Regions from separate parts of the Nonomuraea recticatena genome, predicted to be linked through region 4. Evidence: riboswitches for the same ligand, from Rfam matches in the RefSeq annotation. Region 4 holds a riboswitch; each other region holds the start of a gene.

Region 1 (4,984 bases), on a different contig from region 4:
TTCAGCGAGCCTCTTTGATCACCCGCGAACCCGCCGCCTTGTCATGGATGCCCTGCTGGAGTGGCCTGTCGATCAAGATGGACAGGCCCACGGCGAAGGCCAGGATTCCCGCCAGGAGATTGACGCCCGGAATCCCCACAAGCACCATCGCTCCGGGATAGAGGGCCGCCCGTTTAGCCAGATCCGCCCTCGTCAGCGCCCTGCCGGGAGCGGGCGCCAACCTAATCTTCATGATCACCTTACCGAAGGTGCGACCGTGCCGGTAATGCGCGAGGCAGTCATAGGCCGCATAACCCGAGCCGACCACGAGCCAGGCGAACAACCCGGGTAGCCGCCCCTCGAAGCTGTCGAGAAGCCCTACAGTCCGCAACAAACCCCAGGCCGCGATGAACAGAATGTAATAGAAGACGCCGATGACCAGCGCCTCAATACTTCGCGCCGCGAGCCGTTCCCACCAATCGGCGGGTACGGCGGGCGCTCCGGACGCGACCATAACGCCCATTGTGTACGGCGGGCGACCACGATTACAGGTCCCACGCGCGAAAACAGGGGCCGGCGTCGAGCCGGCCCCTGATTCTTTAGGATTCCGCTTACTTGATCTTCACGACGACGGTCTTGGCCACCTTGTCGGCGAAGGTCTGCTGAAGCGGCTTGTCCCAGAACTGCGAGACACCGTTCAGGATGATCAGCAGGCCGCCGAGCGCTCCGCCGAGACTGAACGGAAGCACGCCCAGGATGTTGCCACCCCAGGTGACGCCCGCGCGCTTCAGCGCGGCGTCGCTCCTGAGCCCGCCCGCGGTCAGCGGCGCGCCCACTTCGGTGATCTTGATGCCCATGACCATCTTGCCGACGGTCTGCCCCTTGGACTTCGTGAGGAAGAACTCGTAGGCGACGTAGAGCAGGGTGACGATCACCACGGTGATCACGTTGAGGATCCAGTAGCCGGAGGGCTGCGTGATCGTCCCCGTGTTGAGGTCGTAGCTGGCCTGGGTGATCAGGATCGCGCCCAGGATCAGTCCCAGGACGATCCCGATGACCACGCCGGCGAGACCGATGATCAGACCGTCGATGATGCGGGCGACCAGCCGCTGCCACCACTCGGCGAGCGGAGCGGGAGCGCCGGGAGGCTGCACCCCCGCGGGCGCGCCGTACGGCTGGCCGTAGCCGGGCTGCTGCCCGTAGGCCGGCTGCTGCTGCTGACCGTAGCCCTGCTGGCCGTACGCCTGCGGCTGGCCGTAGGGCGACTGCTGCCCGTAGCCGGGCTGCGACTGGCCCTGCTGGCCATAGCCCTGCTGGGGCTGCTGACCGTAACCGGGCTGCTGGCCGTAGTCGGGCTGCTGACCATAGGACGGTTGCTGCTGGCCGTAACCGGGCTGCTGACCCGAGGAAGGCTGCTGCTGGCCGTAGCCCGGCTGCTGCTGCCCGTAGCCGGGCTGCTGACCCGAGGGAGGCTGCTGCTGGCCGTAGCCGGGCTGGCTCGGCTGACCATAACCGGGCTGCTGGCCGTAGCCGGGCTGGCCGTACTCGGGCTGCTGACCCGAGGCGGCCTGCTGACCATAGCCCTGCTGCCCGTAGGACGGCTGCTGCTGGCCGTAGCCCGGCTGCCCGTACTCGGGCTGCTGGCTCTGGCCCTGCTGGCCGTAGGAAGGCTGTCCGTAGCCTGGCTGCTGACCGGAGGAGGCGGCCTGCTGGCCGTACCCCTGCTGGCCGTAGCCCTGCTGCTGTTGCTGGCCGTAAGGCTGCTGACCGTAGCCCTGCTGGCCGTAGTCGGGCTGCTGCTGGCCCTGGTGACCGTAGCCGCCGCCGTCTTGGCGATAGCCCACGATCGTCGCGTCTGGATCGGGGTCGCCCTGGCGTCCCGCGTTCTGCTGACCGTATCCATGAGTCCCAGCGGAATTGTCTTCAGGCTGGTCCTGTGGATACGGCGGCTGTCCGGTGCTCACCGTGTCACCTCGCTTCGATGGCGCATGTGGCACATGTCAGGACACATGCTTGCTGTTGCCCAACGTATCGACATGAGTATCAACAATCACCTTTCCCCTTGGTCATCCTCTGAGTCAACCGTGGGCAGATGGAGCAACATGCGGGTGTTGCCAAGGGTGTTGGGCTTCACATGTTCAAGATCGAGAAACTCCGCGATCCCTTCGTCGTAGGAAGCCAGCAACTCGGCATAGACCTCGGGTGATACAGGTGCGCCCTCGATCGGGACGAAGCCATGGCGCGCGAAGAAGTCGACCTCGAAAGTCAGGCAGAAGACCCTGCGCAGACCCAGGTCACGGGCCGTCGCGACCAGTGCGGTAACAATACGGTGACCGATTCCCGCACCCCTGTATTCGGGGTCGACGGCGACCGTTCGGATTTCCGCCAGGTCCTCCCACAGCACGTGGAGCGCGCCGCAGCCCACGACCTCGCCGCCGCGGTCGGCGACCCAGAACTCCTGGACGTCCTCGTACAGCGTGACGGTGGCCTTCTCCAGCAACCTGGGGCCCGCCCCCGCGTACGTGTCGACCAGGCGCCTGATGGCTCTGACGTCGGGCGTGCGGGCGCGCCTCACGACGATCTCGGTGTCCTTCGGGGTGCGCTCGGCGACCTGCTCCATGGCCCTCCAGCGTACCCAGCCCGTTTCGGCCCATCCTTAACTACCGTCACATGACGCGCTGTAGCAAGCCGTACACCGTCTGCAGCGCTAGAGTAACAGTCCGACAAATCCGCATAAAGATGGGCAAAGCTCTTGCAATGCCCTGGTAGATCGGGCTTTCACGTGATCACGCCGTGACGCTTCGGTTGCACAACCTCTACGGGATTGGCAGTTCTGGTTGAGCAGGAACCTGGCTTGCACTAGTGTCCAGCGACGATGTCCCCCACGCGACACACGCGTGGAGACGCGCCTAATCCCCGCAACTCGGGGAGCCGGGGACCCGCCGGCGGCCAGCACCGCCAATGGGGTGAGTCCGAGCACGCGCTCGGTAGGGCTGCTCCGGCCCGAACCCGTCAGCTAACCCGGTAGGCGGCAACGAGAGGAGCCGGTTGGTGAAGCGCACGCGTACCCACGAGGGAAAGAGCGCGGGCAAGCACGCCCGCCCCCACGAACCCGGCGCCCTGCGCAAACGGTTCGCCATCGTGGGCGCGGCGATGGCCGTCCTGGCTCTCACCGTCCCGCTCGGCTCGGCCGCCGCCGACCCCAAGCCGACGCTGAAGGAGCTCTCCCAGCAGGTCGAGAAGCTCCACAACGACATCGAGACGCTGACCGAGCAGTACAACGGCCAGCGCGAGAAGCTCAAGAGCGTCAAGAAGTCCGCTGAGGTGGCCAAGAAGATCCTTGCCACCAGCGAGGCCGACCTGGCCGCCAAGCGGGCGCGCGCCACGCTCCTGGCCGAGAGCACCTACATGAGCGGCGGCTTCGCCGACGGCCTGGCCTTCGCCACCTCCACCGACCCTGACTCCTTCCTTGACGGAGCCGCCACCTTCTACGCCCTCGGGCAGCAGCAGGGCCAGGAGGTCAAGGAGCTGGCCGACTCCATCGCCGCCGCCGAGCGGGCCAAGGCGACGGCCAAGACGCGACTGGCCGAGGTGCAGAAGCTCGTCGACGACCTCGGCGACAAGCGCAGCAAGATCACCACGCTGGTGACCAAGGTCGAGAGCAACCTGTTCAAGCGGGCGATCGGCGAGGCCGGTCGGCCTGGCACCAGGGCGACCAAGGTCAACCTGCCGATCATCGGCAGCGGCAAGGCGGCCGAGGCCGCTCGTTGGGCTCTCACGCAGCAGCTCAAGCCGTACGTGTGGGGCGCGGAAGGCCCCAACTCCTACGACTGCTCGGGCCTGGTGATGGCCGCCTACCAGCGCGTCGGCATCAGCCTGCCGCACTACACGGGTGACCAGTGGACGGCGGGCACCCACATCACGCGCGAGCAGATGCGCCCCGGTGACCTGGTCTTCTTCTACAACGACCTGCACCACGTGGGCATCTACATCGGCGGTGGGATGATGGTCCACGCGCCCCGCACCGGCGACGTCGTCCGCATCGCCGCCATCGGCAACCGCCCGTTCGCCGGGGCCGTGCGCATCGCCGACTGACGCGCCTAGATCAGTCGTCGGCGCGCGGCCCAGGCCACCGCCTCGATCGCCGTGGCCACGCCGATCCTGTCGCAGATGCCGCGCAGGCGGCGGCGCACCGTCCGGCCGCTGATCTCCAGGGCCCGCCCCACGCGGTCGACCGTGACACCCTTGGCCAACTGCGCGAGGAGATCCAGGTCGTCCTGGCTCAGCTCGACGCCTTCAGTGAGCACATCCATCGGGAGCCCTCCCCCCAACAGCACAAACTCGGAGACGTCTTCGGCTCAAGCAGGCTGCTCGTCTCGCAGAAGGTAAACGCATACTGGAAAGGTCGTCAAGGTCGTTTCGTTCCATACTTGACGACCGCCATTGACTTGATCGTTTCTATACGACGAACATTCCTCGACTGGAGTGCCGAGAACCGTCCACAGGACCCTTACTGCAATGCGCCCGTCTCATGAATTTCACGGCGAATTCTCAGAATCGGCGTCATAACGGAGGCGAGCCGCCTCCACGTCCTCGATGTGACTCTCCGCCCACTGTTTGATGGCGGCCATGAGCGGAAGCAGGCTCTCTCCGAGCGACGTGAGCCGATAGTCGACCCTCACCGGCACCGCCGCCGTCACCGTCCTGGTGACCAGGCCATCGCGCTCGAGGCCGCGAAGGGTCTGGGTGAGCATCTTCTGGCTCACGCCGGCGATCGTCCTCGCCAGGTCGCTGTAGCGCTTCGACCCGTCGGCCAGCGCGTTGAGCACCAGGCTCACCCACTTGTCGCTGAGCGTGTCGAGCAGCTTCCTCGAAGGGCAGGCCGCGACGTAGGCGTCATAGGCCCGCTTGGCCTCGGCCCTGCGCGCGGCCGCCGTGACGGTCGTCATGTGGGCTCCCTCCGGTTGGTTACGCACTTCCAGGTGCCTTCTTACCCGAAGAGAGT
Region 2 (4,984 bases), on a different contig from region 4:
GCTCCGACGTGGAGGTCGATGCTCGGCGAGCTCTCGAACCTGCGCAGTCCCGTGACCCGCAGCGCGGGCGTTCCCGCGTGCCGGTGGGTCTCCGGATAGAGGGAGCTGATCTCCCTGCCGACCATCGCGGTGATCAGCCGGTCCTCGTCGTAGTTGCTGATCGGCCCCGTCTCGGACAGGCTCCCGTCCCGCAGCACGGTCACCCAGTCGCCGATCTCGAACATCTCCTCGAGGCGGTGGGTCACGTAGAGCATCGCTATGCCGCGCTCACGCAGCCTCAGGATGTGCTCGAGGAGCCGCGCCGACTCCGCCTCGGTGAGCGCCGTGGTCGGCTCGTCGAACACGATCACCTTGACGGAGTCCGCGGTCAGCACCTTGGCGATCTCCACGAGCTGGCGCGTGGCCGCGGGGAGCCGCTCCACGATCGCGTCCGGGCTGAGGTCCGTCAGCCCTACCTCGTCGAGGGCCTGCCTGGCCCGGGTGCGCAGCCGGTTCCTTGCGATGATCCCGGTACGCGAGGGGAGGCGGCCCATGAACAGGTTCTCCGCGACCGACAGGTGGGGGAGCAGGCTGAGCTCCTGGTAGACGGCCTGCACGCCGGCCGCGCGCACCGACGCGGGGGTCGGCGCGGTGACGGGGTGCCCCTCGATCTCGTAGCTGCCGCTGTCCCTGCGCAGCGCGCCCGTCAGCACCCGGATCAGGGTCGACTTGCCCGCGCCGTTCTCCCCCGCCAGGCAGTTCACCTGACCGGGGACCAGGCTGAGCGAGACGTCGCTCAGCGCCTGGACAGGGCCGAAGGCCTTGGAGACGCCCTGCAGTTCCACCACGGCCTGGACCATCACTCCGCCTTCATCGTCGGCGGGTTGAGCAGCTGCTTCACGTCGGGCTCGCTCATGTTCTTCTTGTCCGCCACGACCGCCCCAGGGTCGATGTCACGCGGCGGGATGCGGTTGACCGTGGCCATCCCCGCGGCCAGGACCCCCTGGTAGCCGAAGAAGTACGGGTTCTGCACCACCAGCGCGTCGATGGTGCCCGCGGCGAGCGCGGCGTTCTCCTGCGGGTCGGAGTCGAACGCCACGACGGGGACGGTCTCGCTGGCGTTGTTGTCCTGGATCGCCCTGGCCGCGCCGACCCCTGAGGTGTTGTTGTCCGCGAACACCCCCGCCAGGTCGGGGTTGGCGGTCAGCGCGTCGTTGACCTGCGACGCCGCGGTGTTGATGTCGTTGTTGTTGAAGCGCTGCAGCGTCACCTTGACCTGCGGGCAGTTCAGCGCGAGGCCCTGCTTGAAGCCGGCGTCCCTGTCGACCAGTGACTGGATGCCGGCGACGGAAGACTCGATCATGACGCTCCCGCTCGTCTTGTTCTGCGCCTTGAGCAGCTCGCACATCCGCTTGCCTGCCTGCATCCCGGCCTTGAGGTTGTCGGTGCCGATGAACCCCTCAGAGGCGGTGGTCACGCGGCTGTCCACGGTGATGACCTTGAGACCCGCCTTGCGCGCCCTGTCGATCGCCGAGTTCAGGGCGCTGGAGGAGTTGGGCGCGATGACCAGCCCGTCGACGCCCCTGGAGATGGAGTTCTCCACCAGTTGGACCTGCTGGTCGATGTTGGTCTCGGACGTGGGGCCGAAGGTGCTCACCTTGATGCCGAAGTCGCCGCCTGCCTGCTTCGCTCCGGCGATCATGGTCTGCCAGAACGAGGAGTCACTCGCCTTGATGACCACGTCGATCTTCTTGCCGCTCGCCGCCCCGCCCGAGCCTCCGCCGGTCGCCTGGCTGGCCGAACTCGTCGCCCGGCCTCCCACCACCCCGAGCACCAGCGCCACCAGCGCGATGGCCAGGACGAGTGAGAGCGAGAAGACGATACGTGAGCGAGCCATGACGGCCTCCTGAACTGCCCTCCCTATGGGCGCCTCAAAGGGCTTTCACGCTCGGTCGCGAACCTTGACGACGAGCGCGGACAGCGGTCGGGGGCGCACCCATGGAGAACTCTTCATTCAACAAAAACTCACAACCATCGGTCGCTTCCAGCAAAGCCCTGGAAGTGTCCCGGTGGAAACATGTGAAAGGAAAAGAACTCATTACTCGCGGCGACCCTGTCATCGCCGGCTCCATGACCGACGAGCCCGTAGCGACGACTCGCTCCCTCGCGGATCGCCCCTCGGGCCGCAGCGGGCCCCGACCTCGGGCGAGAAACGCCACCTCCTTCGCGATCGTCCAGGCCGGCGTTCTGGAGATCCGGTGTTCCGATCTCCCCAACGGGCCCGGCTCCCTGCAGGCGATCGTGCAGCCGGTCTCATGGTGATCGCGCTGCGGACGACCGGAGCCGCTCTGAGCTGCGGCTGGTCGCTCTCGATGGCCGCGAGTCGGCCTGACGCGATCTCGCGGGGGGAGGGCTGGCGAGGGCAAAAACCAGGTGTGCTCGATGGCTGTTCAAACCAGCGCAAGGTAAATCTTTTGACCGGAATGGTGCGGTTTGTTCAAGTAATCGCTACCTTCTTGCCACATCGCAACGTCTGATCGGCGACTTGCCTTCACCCCCGAGGGCGGCCGGTCGGCCGCCGAATCCCATCGGTGACGGGCACGTCCCGTCATGGGAACCGGGGACCCACTTGGTGTGGAGCGATCCACGCCCGGGGTGAATCCACCATGCGTGGTGGTAGGGCGACTCCTGGCCCGAACCCGTCAGCTAACCCGGTAGGCGGTCAAGGAGAAAGGTCATTCCCCCAACCTCATGCCATCCATCGTGGACGGGCTGCTCGACGCTGCCCAAAGGGATCTCGGCTACCGGGAACAGAGCAACGGCTACACCAAGTTCGGCGAGTGGTACTACGCCAACGTGGACAAGAGCGACTCCTACTTCAAGACCGCGCCCTGGTGCGACATGTTCGTCACCTGGGCGGCCCACCAGGCCGGTGTCGAGGAGTACGTCGGAGAGTTCGCCTACACCGTCGACCACGCGAAATGGTTCAGACAGCAGGACGCGTGGAGCGAGGAGCCCGAACCGGGCGCCATCGTCTTCTTCGACTGGTCCGGCGGGGACAGCGTCGAAGGCATCGACCATGTCGGAATCGTCGAGAAGGTGGACGGAGCCAAGGTCTTCACGATCGAGGGCAACGCCGACCGTGTCTGGCTCAAGCGCAAGGAGCGCGACCCGAGCAAGATCGTCGGCTACGGCCTCCCCAGGAAGGTGCAGGAGAACCTCGGCACGCGTGTGGAGAGCGCCTCCGAGCAGGTGGAGAGCGCGGCCGTCGGCGGCGCTTCCGAGCCCCCGATGAAGGCCTCGGCGGTGCAGCACGTCTCCGTATCCGCCCGGCAGCCGTTCGCCGGTGTGACCTCCGAGCTGCCCCAGGTTCAGGACGCGACCGCTTCGGCCGCCGTGCTTGTCGCGCTGCTGTGCACCGCTCTGGCGGTCAAGCGCGTCAGGGACAGGCGACCGGCCCACGCGGTGGGCGGCGGTGGCCGAAGCCACCGGGCATCCGGGTGGAGCAGGGACCTGTTCGCGTAGAGGAGGCTCTCCGGCCGAGCCGTGCGGCTCGGCCGGAGAGAGCTCCCGGCCTGGCGGACGGGCGGGGGTGTCTCAGTTCGACAGCAGGGCATCAGTCGCCCTTCCGCTCGTTCGGGCAGCAGCCGTCGGCGCACCCGGCCGAATCCGGGGCCGAGAGGTCGGTGGCGAGCGGCTGCGGGGCGCAGCAGGCCTCCCCGCGCCAGGCTTCACGACCCTCCTTGACCGCCACGGCGGCGATCAGGAGGGCGGCGACGGGGTCGGCCCATGACCAGCCGAACAGGCTGTTGAGCGCAAGCCCGACCAGGAGCACCGCCGACAGGTAGGTGCACAGCAGCGTCTGCTTGGAGTCGGCCACGGCCGAGGCGGAGCCGAGCTCGCGACCGGCGCGCCGCTGGGCGGCCGACAGGAAGGGCATGACGACCAGGCTGAGCCCGGCCAGAATCAGGCCGGGCGTGGAGTGGTCGGCCTCGCCGGTGCCGAGCAGGGCGCGTACGGCGTCGAAGGTGACGTAGGCGGCCAGGGCGAAGAACGACAGCGCGATGACGCGCAGGGCCGTCCTCTCACGCTTTTCGTGGTCGGCGCCGGAGAACTGCCATGCCACCGCGGCGGCCGAGGCGACCTCCACGATCGAGTCGAGGCCGAAGCCGACCAGCGCGGCGGAGGAGGCGACGGTGCCCGCGGTGATGGCCACCGCGGCCTCGATCACGTTGTAGGTGATCGTTGCGGCGACCAGCAGGCGGATGCGGCGCCGTAGCGCCTCGCGCCGGTCGGCGGACGGCCCGAGGCCCGGCGTGTTCAGCGCGGTCACGACGGCCTCGGCTGCGCCGCCAGGCCGGGCATCGGGCACAGGGCGACCGCGTGGCCGGTGGCGGACAGGAGCTGCTCGGCCGAGGCGAGCAGGTCCATCAGCTCTGGCCGGGTCAGCGAGTAGAACGACTGCCGTCCTTCGGCGCGGAAGTCGACGAGGCCGCAGTCGCGAAGACAGGCCAGGTGTTTGGAGACGGTGGACTGCGCCAGCCCGAGCTCGCCGGTCAGATCCACCACCCGCGCCTCGCCCCGGGCCAGTCTGGCCACGATGCGCAGTCGGGTCTCATCGGCCAGGGAGTGGAACAGCGCCGCTGCGGGCGGCAGTCCTGCCGCGATGTCGGCGCTCACACACCGGCCGGCTTCATTGATCGCCATAGAGCGATGATAGCTCTTACGGACGATGACTTGGCAAGGGTGAGGCGGTCGCGACCGGCGATCGCACCGTCCGGCGACGCCTGGGCCGCGGGTCCATCACATGATCGCCAGCTGGCCGCCGTCGATGACCAGCTCGGTGCCGTGGACGAACGCCGCGTCGTCGGAGGCCAGGAAGGCGTACCCCGCCGCGACCTCCTCCGCGAACCCGGCGCGCCCGAGCGGGATGTGGTCACGCTCGTACGACGAGACGAAGTCGCCGTCGAGCCCGGCCGAGATCGCCGAGTTGAGCGGCGTCCTG
Region 3 (4,984 bases), on a different contig from region 4:
AGACCGGGTACGGCACGCTCACCCTCGCCGACCAGCGCAACAGGCTGATGACGGGGCTGGGCGGCCTGGCCGCGCAGACCAGGGTCGAGGTGACCGTCGTCTTCGACGGCGCGGAGCTCAACGCCCCCGTCCAGGTGGTCGCGCCGCGCGGGGTGCGGGTGATGTTCAGCGCGCCGGGCGAGATCGCCGACGACCTGATCCGTCAGCTGGTCCGCGCCGAACCGCAGGGAAGGGCGATCGCGGTGGTCTCCTCCGACCGTGAGGTGGCCGAGTCCGTGCGCAGGATGGGCGCGAGGCCCGTCTCGTCCGCGCTGCTGCTGCGCAGGCTCGGGCGGGCCTAGGTCACATTTTGGGTGACATGGCCGGACGCTAGGCGCACCTTCTGTACTATTTCGCCCCAGGCGTGATCACTGGGAGGGCGTGTCGCTGTGGGGTTTGGCCGGGTACCGCTGGCTGCGGGTCTCGCGATCGCGACTCTTCTCCTGCCGTTGAGCGGTGCTTTCGCCGATCCCAAACCGACGATCGCGCAGGCCAAGGCGAAGCTGGAGAAGCTCAACGACAAGGCCGACAAGGTCGTCGACAGGTACAACACGGCCACGGAGAAGTACAAGAAGGCCAAGAAGGCCTACGAGGGGCTGAACTCCCGGTACAAGAGCAAGATGGCCAGGGTGGCGGGTCTGCGCGCCGAGGTCGTCGGCATGGCCATCGACACCTACCAGGCGGGCGACATCACCTCGTGGTCGACGCTTCTGGGCGACAGCGACCCCTCGGCCACGCTCGGCGGCATGGCGCTCATGGACCAGCTGACGGCCGAGCGGGCCCAGGTCCTGGCCGCCTTCGACGAGGAGAACCGCCAGCTCAAGTCCGACAGGGAGCAGGCGCAGGGCGCCCTCACCGAGGCCGACAAGCTGCGCGACGAGGTCAAGTCGGAGAAGGACAAGGTGCTCGAGCTGGTCGAGCAGCAGGAGAAGCTGCTGCGCAGGCTCGGCGCCTACCGGGTGGGCAACCCCAACAGCACCGGCATCAAGTACACGGGCTCGGCCTCGGGCAACGCCGCCTCGGTGCTCAGCTTCGCCTACGCGCAGGTCGGCAAGCCCTACCAGTACGGTGGCACGGGCCCGGGCGGCTGGGACTGCTCAGGCCTCACGCAGGCCTCCTGGCGCGCGGCCGGCGTCTCGCTGCCCCGCACGACGTGGGAGCAGTGGGCCTGGGGCGCCAAGCGCAGGGTCTCCCTCGACAACCTGCAGCCCGGTGACCTCATCTTCAGCGAGGGCCTCGGGCACGTGAGCATCTACGCGGGCGGCGGCAAGATCGTCCATGCGCCGCAGACCGGTGACGTGGTCAAGGTCGTCCCTCTGTCGGCCTACGGCAGGCGGCTGGTCGGCGCGGTCCGCCCGTAGGCCGCGCTCATCGCGCGCAGAACGTCCAGATAGGCGCTCACGGCGGGCGGGCGCCCGTCGGCGGGCAGGACGGCGGCGCTGATCCTTCTGGCGGGCAGCGCGGGCGATGGGTGGGCCAGCCTGATGTCCGAGCGCACCGACCTGCCGGCGATGGACGGATAGAGCATCACGCCCACGCCCGCGGCCACCAGGCCCTGGCGGCCGTTCCAGTCGTCGCACAGGTGCGTGATCTTCGGCGGCCCTCCCATCGCGGCCGACAGTTCGGCCGCCGGGCCGAGGCAGTCGGGGTGGGTGCCGTCGATCCAGTGCTCGGCGGCCAGGTCGGCCAGCCGTACCTGCTCCTGGGACGCGAGGGGATGGTCGGCGGGCAGGGCCACCATCGGCTCGTCGTCGAACAGGAAGAGCGTCTCGAGCCCAGGATCGGGGTCGGCGTCCCACGAGGTGACCAGCGCGACGTCGATCGCGCCTTCGAGCAGTCTCGCGTCGCCGCGCTCTCCCACGGTGAGTGAGAGCTCGACGTCGGGGTGGGTGGCGGTGAAGCGGCGGAAGCTCTCGGGGACGAACCTGGTGGCCGCGCTGGGGAAGGCCGCCACACGCACCCTGCCGCTCTCGGCGGCGGCGAAGGCTCGCAGCCTGGTCTCGAACAGGCTCATCCCGTCGACCACGGCGGCCGCCTGCTCCATGGCGGCCAGACCCGCCTCCGTGGGCTGCACGCCTCGCGGGCGGCGGTGGAAGAGCCTGACGCCCGTGCGGCGCTCCAGGGTGGCGATCTGGCGGGAGACGGCCGGCTGCGTCATCGACAGGGCCTCGGCGGCGGCGGAGAAGGAGCCGTGCCGTCCGACTTCGAGCAGAACGCGCAGGGACCACAGATCAAGCATGCGAAGAGCTTATGGCAGAGCGGTCAGACCCCTCGTTCGGCTGATGTTACTGCTGTGACTGATGTGACAAATGGGACCTGACTTCGCCTGGTGACAGCAACTGTGAGGAGGGTCACAATTGTCGCTTGCAACGGTCCATGGAGCAGTGATTTGTCTCTTGACAACCACCCGTGGACGATCTTGACTCCTTTACTTCGACTTTGCCTGCTCTTGGTGGGCCGGGTACCTTCTCGCTTCGCGGCGACCAAGCCATGGCGCCCGCCACGTCCACCGGCCCTGTCAGCGGCCGGTGTGCACGCATAACGATCCGCTGGTCGCCGCGCCGAACCCCCAGATGAGCGTGCGCGGTCGACCCGCCGAATCCGTGCGGAATGGAGCACGGAGCCGGGGACCCGAGCACCTGGGGTGAGTCCGGCCTGCGGGCCGGTAGGGCGACTTCCACGCCCGAACCCGTCAGCTAACCCGGTAGGCATTCGTGGAAGATTCAAGGAGACGTTCTGTCCACCCCTGTTAACAAGACCCGTCTGTCCTGCCTTGCCCTGAGTGGCGTCATGGCCGCGATGGGAGGAGTCGTCCTCCACGCACCAGCCGCTCACGCGACCCCCATCGAGGCGAGCGCGGTGAAGACGGCAGCAGTGAAGATCGACGTCGCGCGGACGAGCGTGGCGAAGGCGAGCGCCGGCAAGGCGCGCGTCGTGTCGAAGTCGCAGGCGAAGGCGGCTCGGCAGAAGTTGAGGGCTGCCAAGGCCGTCGGAGTGGCGAAGAAGCAGCTCGGTGACCCCTACCGCTACGGCGGGACGGGTCCTGGCTCCTTCGACTGCTCGGGTCTGGTGCAGTACGCCTGGTCCAAGGCGGGGATCAGGATCCCGCGCGTGACGCACAGCCAGTACGCACGCATCAAGAAGAAGGTCTCCTGGCGCAGCCTCAAGCCCGGTGACCTGATGTTCTTCCGCGGCAAGGGCCATGTCGGCATGTACGTCGGCAAGGGCCGGATGATCCACTCACCCAGCTCGGGCAAGACGGTGCGGATCGAGAAGATCAGCGGCTGGCGCAAGTCCTCCTTCGCCGGCGCGGTCCGCCCCGGCGCGTAGGCGCACGCAGAGAGCCCCGTCCATTCCTCTGGGACGGGGCTCTCCGCCGTCCGGGCTAGCATCGCTGCCGTGGTGAGCCGAAGAGCCGTGCTGGCGGCCGCGCTGGCGGGGACGGTGCCGGGGTCGGCCGGCCCTCGCCTGCCGTCCGAGGCCCGTGGCCTGTGGGAGTCGGGTGTCACCTTCGCGTACGGCGCGCGCTCGCTCGCCGTCGGCCACCACGCACCCGCCACGCTGCTTCGCGACCTCGCGGCGCGGGCCGACGCCGCCGGCCGCACGGTCTCGGCGGTGCTGCGGCGCCCCGTACGGCCGGTGGTCGTGGTGCCGGCCAGCACCGAGGAGGCGGCGGCGCTGGCCGGCACGGGCTCGCTCGAGGGGCTGGCCGCGCTGGCGTCGCGCGGAAGGGTGATCGTCGTCCCCGGCGCCTTCTCGCGGCTGACCCCCGTGGGACGCGACGTGGTGCTCGCCCACGAGCTCACCCACGTCGCAGCGGGCACGCACGGCGGTCCCGTGTGGCTGCGAGAGGGCTTCGCCGACTACGTCGGCTACCTCGGCTCGGGGCTGGAGGTCGGCGTCGCGGCCGCGGAGCTGGCCGAGGAGGTCGGCTCGGGACGGACGAGCGCCCGGCTGCCGGCCGACGGCGACTTCACGCCGGGCGCGCCCAGGCTCGCGCAGGTCTACCAGGAGTCGTGGCTGGCCTGCCGCCTGATCGCGGGCCGCTACGGCGAGCGGGCGCTGGTCGAGCTCTACGATCGGGCTGCGGGGCGCGATCTGGCCCAGGCGCTGCGCCCTCTCGGCCTGTCGGTCCCCACGCTGACCGGCCTGTGGCGCGAGTATGTCCGGGACGAGCTGACTGCGGGGGGACACGGATGAGCTGGCTGGACCGTCGGGCGGGCATCGCGCTGGCGCTGCTGGGCGCGGCGATCGTCGCGGTGGTCGCGCTCACCACCCCCTGGGCGACGATGCGGGGCGCGCCCGCCGTGCCGCCCGACCCCTCACTCGACTTCACCGCCGCCGAGATCGCCCGCTCGCGCGCCTTCGACGCGGCCACCAGCGTGCCGTCCTACCTGTCGCTCGGCCTGACCGTGCTCTTCGCGGGCGTGCTGGTGGCCACGCCATGGGGCGCCCGCCTGCTGGCCGGGCTGAAGGGGCCGTGGTGGCTGCGGGTGCTGCTCGGCGTCGTCGTGCTCACAGCGGTGGTCGAGCTCCTGCGCTGGCCGCTCGGTGTCTGGTTCGAGGGCGAACTGCGCGAGTTCAGCCTGTCCACGCAGAACTGGGCGAGCTGGACGGGCGACAGGCTGAAGTCCATCGGGGTGCGGACCGCGATCACGGCGATCATGGTGCTGGCCGTCGTCGCTCTGGCCCGCAGGTTCGCGCGCTGGTGGATTCCCGCCGCGGTCGGCGCCTTCATGCTCACCGTGGGCGCCTCCTTCGTCTATCCGGTCGTCTTCGAGCCTCTCTTCAACGACTTCAGGTCGATGCCGGCGGGACAGCTGCGCACCGACCTGCTGGAGCTGGCCGAGCGCGCCGACGTGCCGGTCGAGGACGTGCTGGTGGCCGACGCCTCCCGCAGGACCACCGCGCTGAACGCCTACGTCTCGGGCTTCGGGGCCACCCG
Region 4 (4,984 bases):
TCAGCGGCGACGGGGACGAGGCGCTGGCCACGCGCCACAACAACGACAACACCACCACGCTGGTCGCGCACGGACTGGACGGCCACAGCGTCGCCAAGGTCCCGCCGCAGGTGGTGATGAACGCCTCCACCCGCGCCCTGTCGGCCGACGGTCACACCGTCGCCGTGCTCATCGGCGGCAACGCCGACACGCGCGTGCCGCCCAAGCTGCGCCTGTACGACCTGACCACCGACCGGCTGTCGGCGGCGGTGACGCTGCCGCTCAGGCCGGACGCGACGGTCTACCTCGCCCACTGGACCGGCGAGGACAGGCTTACGGTCAAGGCGCACACGGGCGGGGACGAGAAGCCGACGGTGGTACGGGTGCTCACCGTCGACACCACGACGGGCGCGGTCAAGCCCGCCGACACGTTCACGGTCACCGTCAGGAACTACACCTGGCTGACGGCGGGAGAGTGACGAGATGAAGATCAGAATCCTGGCGGCGATCGCCGTCGCACTGGCGATGCTCGGGCTGCCGGGCACGGCGCTGGCCGACCCCGGGCACGGCGCGATCCGCTACGCCTCCGCGAAGGGCTGCGTGAAGAAGGACGGCGCCACCGTCCCGTGCGGCACCTGGCGGCTGGTCAGCCACGAAGGCAAGGTCACGCCGCTCAAGGACGCCCAGCTGCGGGCGGTCGGCGCGAACGGCAAGGAGGTCGACTACGCGGTGGCGCCGCTGGCCGTCTCCGGCGACGGGCAGAAGGTCGCCTACTTCAGGAAGGACGGCAGGCTGGCCGTCCGCACCGTGCACGGGGGCGTCATCCTGCTGCCGAAGGACGCGCTGCCGCCCAGGACCAACCAGTACGACGTGGTGCTCCAGCTCTCCGACGACGGCGCGCGGCTCGCGGTCGTCACCTCCAGGGTGCGGCTGTTCGACACGGCGACGGGGAACAAGCTGGGGACGCTGCCCAGGTACCAGAACTTCATCGGCTTCAGCGGCGATGGAGACAAGGTCCTGACCAGCGCCGACGGCGACGAGTCGGTGATGGAGATGCACGTCTTCGACCTGGCGGGCAGGCGGCTGCTGTCGGGCACGCCGCCGCAGCTGGTCGCCGGCAACGGCCCCTACGCGCTCAGCGCCGACGGCAGGACCATCGCGGTGCATGTGGCGGGGTCGAAGGTCGCGCTGTACGACCTGCACTCCGACCAGATGGTCAGCAGTCACCTGATCAAGCTGCCCAAGGAGGGGACGGTCCACAAGCTGGACTGGACGGGCGACAACCAGGTCACCCTGCACGTCTCGCAGTACCCGGAGGGCAAGGCGACCAGGATGACGGTGATGCAGCACGACGTGACGTCGGGGGCGACGCGCGTCCGTGACAGCTACTCGATGCTGAAGGACACGTTCGTCTTCGCCGCCTGCGGCGGCTGAGCGGCATCCCGGGCCCGCGGCGCGCTCCACGTGTGACGCCGCGGGCCTTGCCCTTCGCCGGACGGCAGGCGGGCGGCGGGCTCGTAGATGTGGATCCGAAGAAGGTCCCGGCCGCCCTGCGGCACAATGCCTGCATGAAGGACCGGACCGTGCGGATCTCGAAGTACCTCGCCAGGCACCTGCGCCACGATCCGGGCGCGATCGGGATCACGCTGGACGCGCAGGGCTGGGTCCCGATCGACGATCTGCTGGAGGCGGCGGCCCGCCACGGCTTCCCCATCACCAGGCAGGAGCTCTTCCTGGTGGTGTCGGACAACGACAAGCAGCGGTACGCCATCGAGGGCGACCTGATCAGGGCGAGCCAGGGGCACTCGGTGGCGGTCGATCTCGGGCTGGAGGCCGTCGAGCCTCCGGAGATTCTTTACCACGGGACCGCCCCTCTCAGCCTCGGCGCCATCAAGGCGTCGGGGCTGCTGCCGATGTCGAGGCAGTACGTCCACCTGTCGGCCGACAGGGAGACGGCCGTGCGGGTCGGCGCGAGGCGAGGGGTTCCCGTGGTGCTGGTCGTCGCGGCGGGGAGATGCACGAGGGCGGACACGAGTTCAGGGTCAGCGCCAACGGGGTGTGGCTGGTGACAGCCGTCCCGCCGGCGTTTCTCCGCTTCCCCGGCTGACACCGCCGGGTGTGACGGATTCCCGGCCGGGGCAGGGTGGGGGGATCTCCGGGGGAGTGTGACGAGGTGGCCAGGGCGCGGGGGCCTGCCCCGGAACGGGGTGACAGGTCGACGCGGGGCCCGTGGACGGGGAGGGCTTCGAGGGATCGTCGCCCGGAACGCGATCCGCCCCGGTCCCCCGGGTGTCATCCGCCGGTCAGGAGACCGGCAGGCGCACCCGGAGACCGGGGCAGGGGAATCGCGCGGGGACTACGCGCCCGAGTACTGCGGGTAGCCGTACCCGACGACCTGCGACTTCGGACGGACACGCTGCTCGACGGCGCCGTTTCCGGTGTTGCCCTCGACCGTGGTGATCGTGCCGTTGCCGTTGTCCTTCTCCACGAAACCGACGTGGTTGATGGAGCTGATGCTCTTGCTGCCGCTCCAGGAGAAGAAGACGACCGCGCCGGGCTTGGGAGTGGTGCCCCAGCGCTCGTTGCTCTTGAACCACTTGGCGTGGGCGACGGTGTAGGCGTCCCAGCCGACCTGGGGACGGGCGCCGGTCATCTCACCGACCCAGGAGACGAACATCGCGCACCACGCGGCGTTGGCGTACGCACGGGGGCTGCCGCCGTCACGGGCGACGGTCTCCCTGGCGCGCTGGGAGTTGACGTACCACTGCTGGAACTTGGTGCCGCCGCCGGAGGAGTTCTCCTTGACGCCGATCTGCTTCTTCGCCTCGGCCAGGACGGCGCTGGCGGTCGGCATGGCGGGGACGCGCTGCTGCTGCTTGACGGCGGCCTGCTTGCCGTCGGTCTTCGCGGCCATGGCGGCCACGTGGGACTTGTCCTGGGGGGCGGGAGCGATGTCGGCCTGGGCGGCCTGCGTGGGAACAAGAGAGCCTGCGAGAACCGCGGCGCCGAGGGCGGCGTGGGCGTAGGTCATCTTGGGGGCACGGCTGTGACGGTGCTTGGCCATGAAAAGGGGAGTCTCCTTGCTCAGCTTCATGCCGCTTACCGGGTTAGCTGACGGGTTCGGGCGTGAAGCTGCCCTACGGCACGGTGTGCCGATTCACCCCAGAAGGATTGGGTCCCCGGTTCCGCATGGTGCGGATTCAGCGGTCACAGGCATAGGACCTGTGAGTGTTTTGCAATGTCAGGCAATGTCCGGTTCGTCCGGTTTATGCCTGGAGTGACCCCAAGGTAATACATGAGGCAAGTTGGATACAAATTGATAAAGGTCGCGCGATCATCTACGGTCAGGTCATGTCGCCCCAGGACCTGTTCAACCACGGCCTGCAGGAGGACGGACGCCGTCCACGCGAAGCTCGAAGATGGTATCTCCTGGCCATCGAGTCAGGGCACCAGGAGGCCGCCCGCAGAGCGGCCTTCAACCTCGCCCTCATCGAGGATGAGGACGGCCGGATCGACGAGGCCCGGCACTGGTACGGCAGGGCCGCCACCCCCCGGGCGATGTTCAACCTCGGGGTCCTCGAGGAGGGCTGTGGCAACGCCGAAGCCGCTCGCCAATGGTACGCAAAGGCGGTGGAAAGTGGCCACCCGGAGGCCGCCCCCCGGGCGATGTTCAACCTCGGGCTGATGGAGGACCGGGCGGGCCGCCACGCCAGGGCCCGCGGCCACTACCTGATGGCCGTCGGCTCCGGCCATGAGGAGGCGGCCACGAGAGCCCGCGCCAACCTCGAGGCGCTCAGCGAGCACCCAGCCTGACCCTGGCCTCCTCCAGCATCCGCATCATCGCCAGGCTCTCGTCCAGCGGCATGATCGCGCTCTCCGTCATGCCCTCCGCCAGGGCCTCGCGCACCTCGCGGATCTCGCCCGCGTAGCCGTTCAGGGCGGGGTCGAGCACGTGCTCCTCGGTCTCGAACCCGGGGCCCGACAGCGTGATGCGCTGGGGCGCCCAGAACGGCGCGGCGATGTCGGCGCGCAGCCCCGTGCCCACCACCGTCGCGGTGTTGGCCAGCGGGCTGATGAGCGAGGTGTCGAGCAGCGCGCGAGCGCCGCCCTCGTAGGTCAGCAGCGCCCCCACCTCGGCGTCGACGCCCGAAGGAGCGAGCGATCCTGTGAGATGCGTCTCAGCGGGCTCGCCGAGCAGCAACTGCGCCAGTCCGAACGGGTAGATGCCCAGGTCGAGCAGGACCCCGCCGCCCAGCACGGGATTCCAGAGGCGGTGCTCCTCCTGGTAGGGCAGGACGAAGCCGAACGAGGCCTGGACCGTGCGCAGCGCCCCGAACCGCTCCTCTGTCAGCAGCCCCCTGATCAGCGGGTTGAAGCGCATCCACATGGCCTCCATGAGGAAGACGCCCGCCTGCCTGGCCAGCTTCACCATCCGCTCGGCGTCGGCCAGCGAGGCCGCCAGCGGCTTCTCGCACAGCACGGCCTTGCCCGCCGCGATCGCCGCCTCGGCCACCTCCAGGTGCTGGGCGTGCGGCGTGGCCACGTAGACCACGTCCACCGCGGGATCGGCGCACAACTCGGCGTAGGAGCCGTAGGCCGCCTCCGCGCCCAGGGTCGCGGCCAGCTGCGCCGCCCTGCCCCTGTCGCGCGAGCCCACCGCGGCCACCCGCATCCCGGGCTCGGCGGCGATCACCGCGCCGACAGTCCTGGCGATCCCACCGGTCGCCGCGATACCCCAAGCCAGATCAGCCATGAGAGCCTCCTTCAGAGGTCAATCATGAAGGATCGCGGGACGGCTCACGCCGGGCGGGGCGCCTGCCGTCCCGCTCATGGACGCTCAACCCATCCAGTCGAAGGTGGCGGGGTCGGGACCGATGCGCCTGCCGGTGTTCAGGGCGCCGATCGCCGCCATGTCCTCGGCGTCGAGTGTGAAATCGAACACGTCGATGTTCTCCCTGATCCGCTCGGGCGTGACGGACTTGGGGATCACCACGTTGCCGAGCTG

What was found. Region 4 has a riboswitch for cyclic di-AMP ahead of ABFX50_RS04305 (CHAP domain-containing protein). Riboswitches for the same ligand answer to the same signal wherever they lie in the genome.
Region 1: another riboswitch for cyclic di-AMP. It lies ahead of ABFX50_RS19615 (C40 family peptidase); the one in region 4 lies ahead of ABFX50_RS04305 (CHAP domain-containing protein).
Region 2: another riboswitch for cyclic di-AMP. It lies ahead of ABFX50_RS07845 (CHAP domain-containing protein); the one in region 4 lies ahead of ABFX50_RS04305 (CHAP domain-containing protein).
Region 3: another riboswitch for cyclic di-AMP. It lies ahead of ABFX50_RS44495 (C40 family peptidase); the one in region 4 lies ahead of ABFX50_RS04305 (CHAP domain-containing protein).

What each region holds. Positions count from the first base shown of each region.
Region 1 covers NZ_BAAATE010000009.1:113,193-118,176, reverse strand. The annotation lists gene ABFX50_RS19630 (RDD family protein) at 2-493, opposite strand; gene ABFX50_RS19625 (RDD family protein) at 591-1,823, opposite strand; gene ABFX50_RS19620 (amino-acid N-acetyltransferase) at 2,030-2,599, opposite strand; cyclic di-AMP (ydaO/yuaA leader) riboswitch at 2,876-3,025, shown strand; gene ABFX50_RS19615 (C40 family peptidase) at 3,031-4,074, shown strand; gene ABFX50_RS19610 (LuxR C-terminal-related transcriptional regulator) at 4,080-4,292, opposite strand; gene ABFX50_RS19605 (winged helix-turn-helix transcriptional regulator) at 4,518-4,928, opposite strand.
Region 2 covers NZ_BAAATE010000003.1:318,849-323,832, forward strand. The annotation lists gene ABFX50_RS07835 (sugar ABC transporter ATP-binding protein) at 1-839, opposite strand, end outside; gene ABFX50_RS07840 (ABC transporter substrate-binding protein) at 839-1,876, opposite strand; cyclic di-AMP (ydaO/yuaA leader) riboswitch at 2,546-2,715, shown strand; gene ABFX50_RS07845 (CHAP domain-containing protein) at 2,731-3,504, shown strand; gene ABFX50_RS07850 (cation efflux transmembrane domain-containing protein) at 3,596-4,312, opposite strand; gene ABFX50_RS07855 (ArsR/SmtB family transcription factor) at 4,309-4,686, opposite strand; gene ABFX50_RS07860 (SDR family NAD(P)-dependent oxidoreductase) at 4,783-4,984, opposite strand, start outside.
Region 3 covers NZ_BAAATE010000042.1:52,347-57,330, reverse strand. The annotation lists gene ABFX50_RS44510 (NYN domain-containing protein) at 1-341, shown strand, start outside; gene ABFX50_RS44505 (C40 family peptidase) at 489-1,400, shown strand; gene ABFX50_RS44500 (LysR family transcriptional regulator) at 1,364-2,278, opposite strand; cyclic di-AMP (ydaO/yuaA leader) riboswitch at 2,623-2,765, shown strand; gene ABFX50_RS44495 (C40 family peptidase) at 2,941-3,369, shown strand; gene ABFX50_RS44490 (hypothetical protein) at 3,439-4,239, shown strand; gene ABFX50_RS44485 (M48 family metallopeptidase) at 4,236-4,984, shown strand, end outside.
Region 4 covers NZ_BAAATE010000002.1:211,128-216,111, forward strand. The annotation lists gene ABFX50_RS04290 (hypothetical protein) at 1-458, shown strand, start outside; gene ABFX50_RS04295 (WD40 repeat domain-containing protein) at 463-1,413, shown strand; gene ABFX50_RS04300 (RNA 2'-phosphotransferase) at 1,548-2,048, shown strand; gene ABFX50_RS04305 (CHAP domain-containing protein) at 2,336-3,043, opposite strand; cyclic di-AMP (ydaO/yuaA leader) riboswitch at 3,061-3,195, opposite strand; gene ABFX50_RS04310 (tetratricopeptide repeat protein) at 3,331-3,792, shown strand; gene ABFX50_RS04315 (Gfo/Idh/MocA family protein) at 3,773-4,732, opposite strand; gene ABFX50_RS04320 (aldo/keto reductase) at 4,817-4,984, opposite strand, start outside.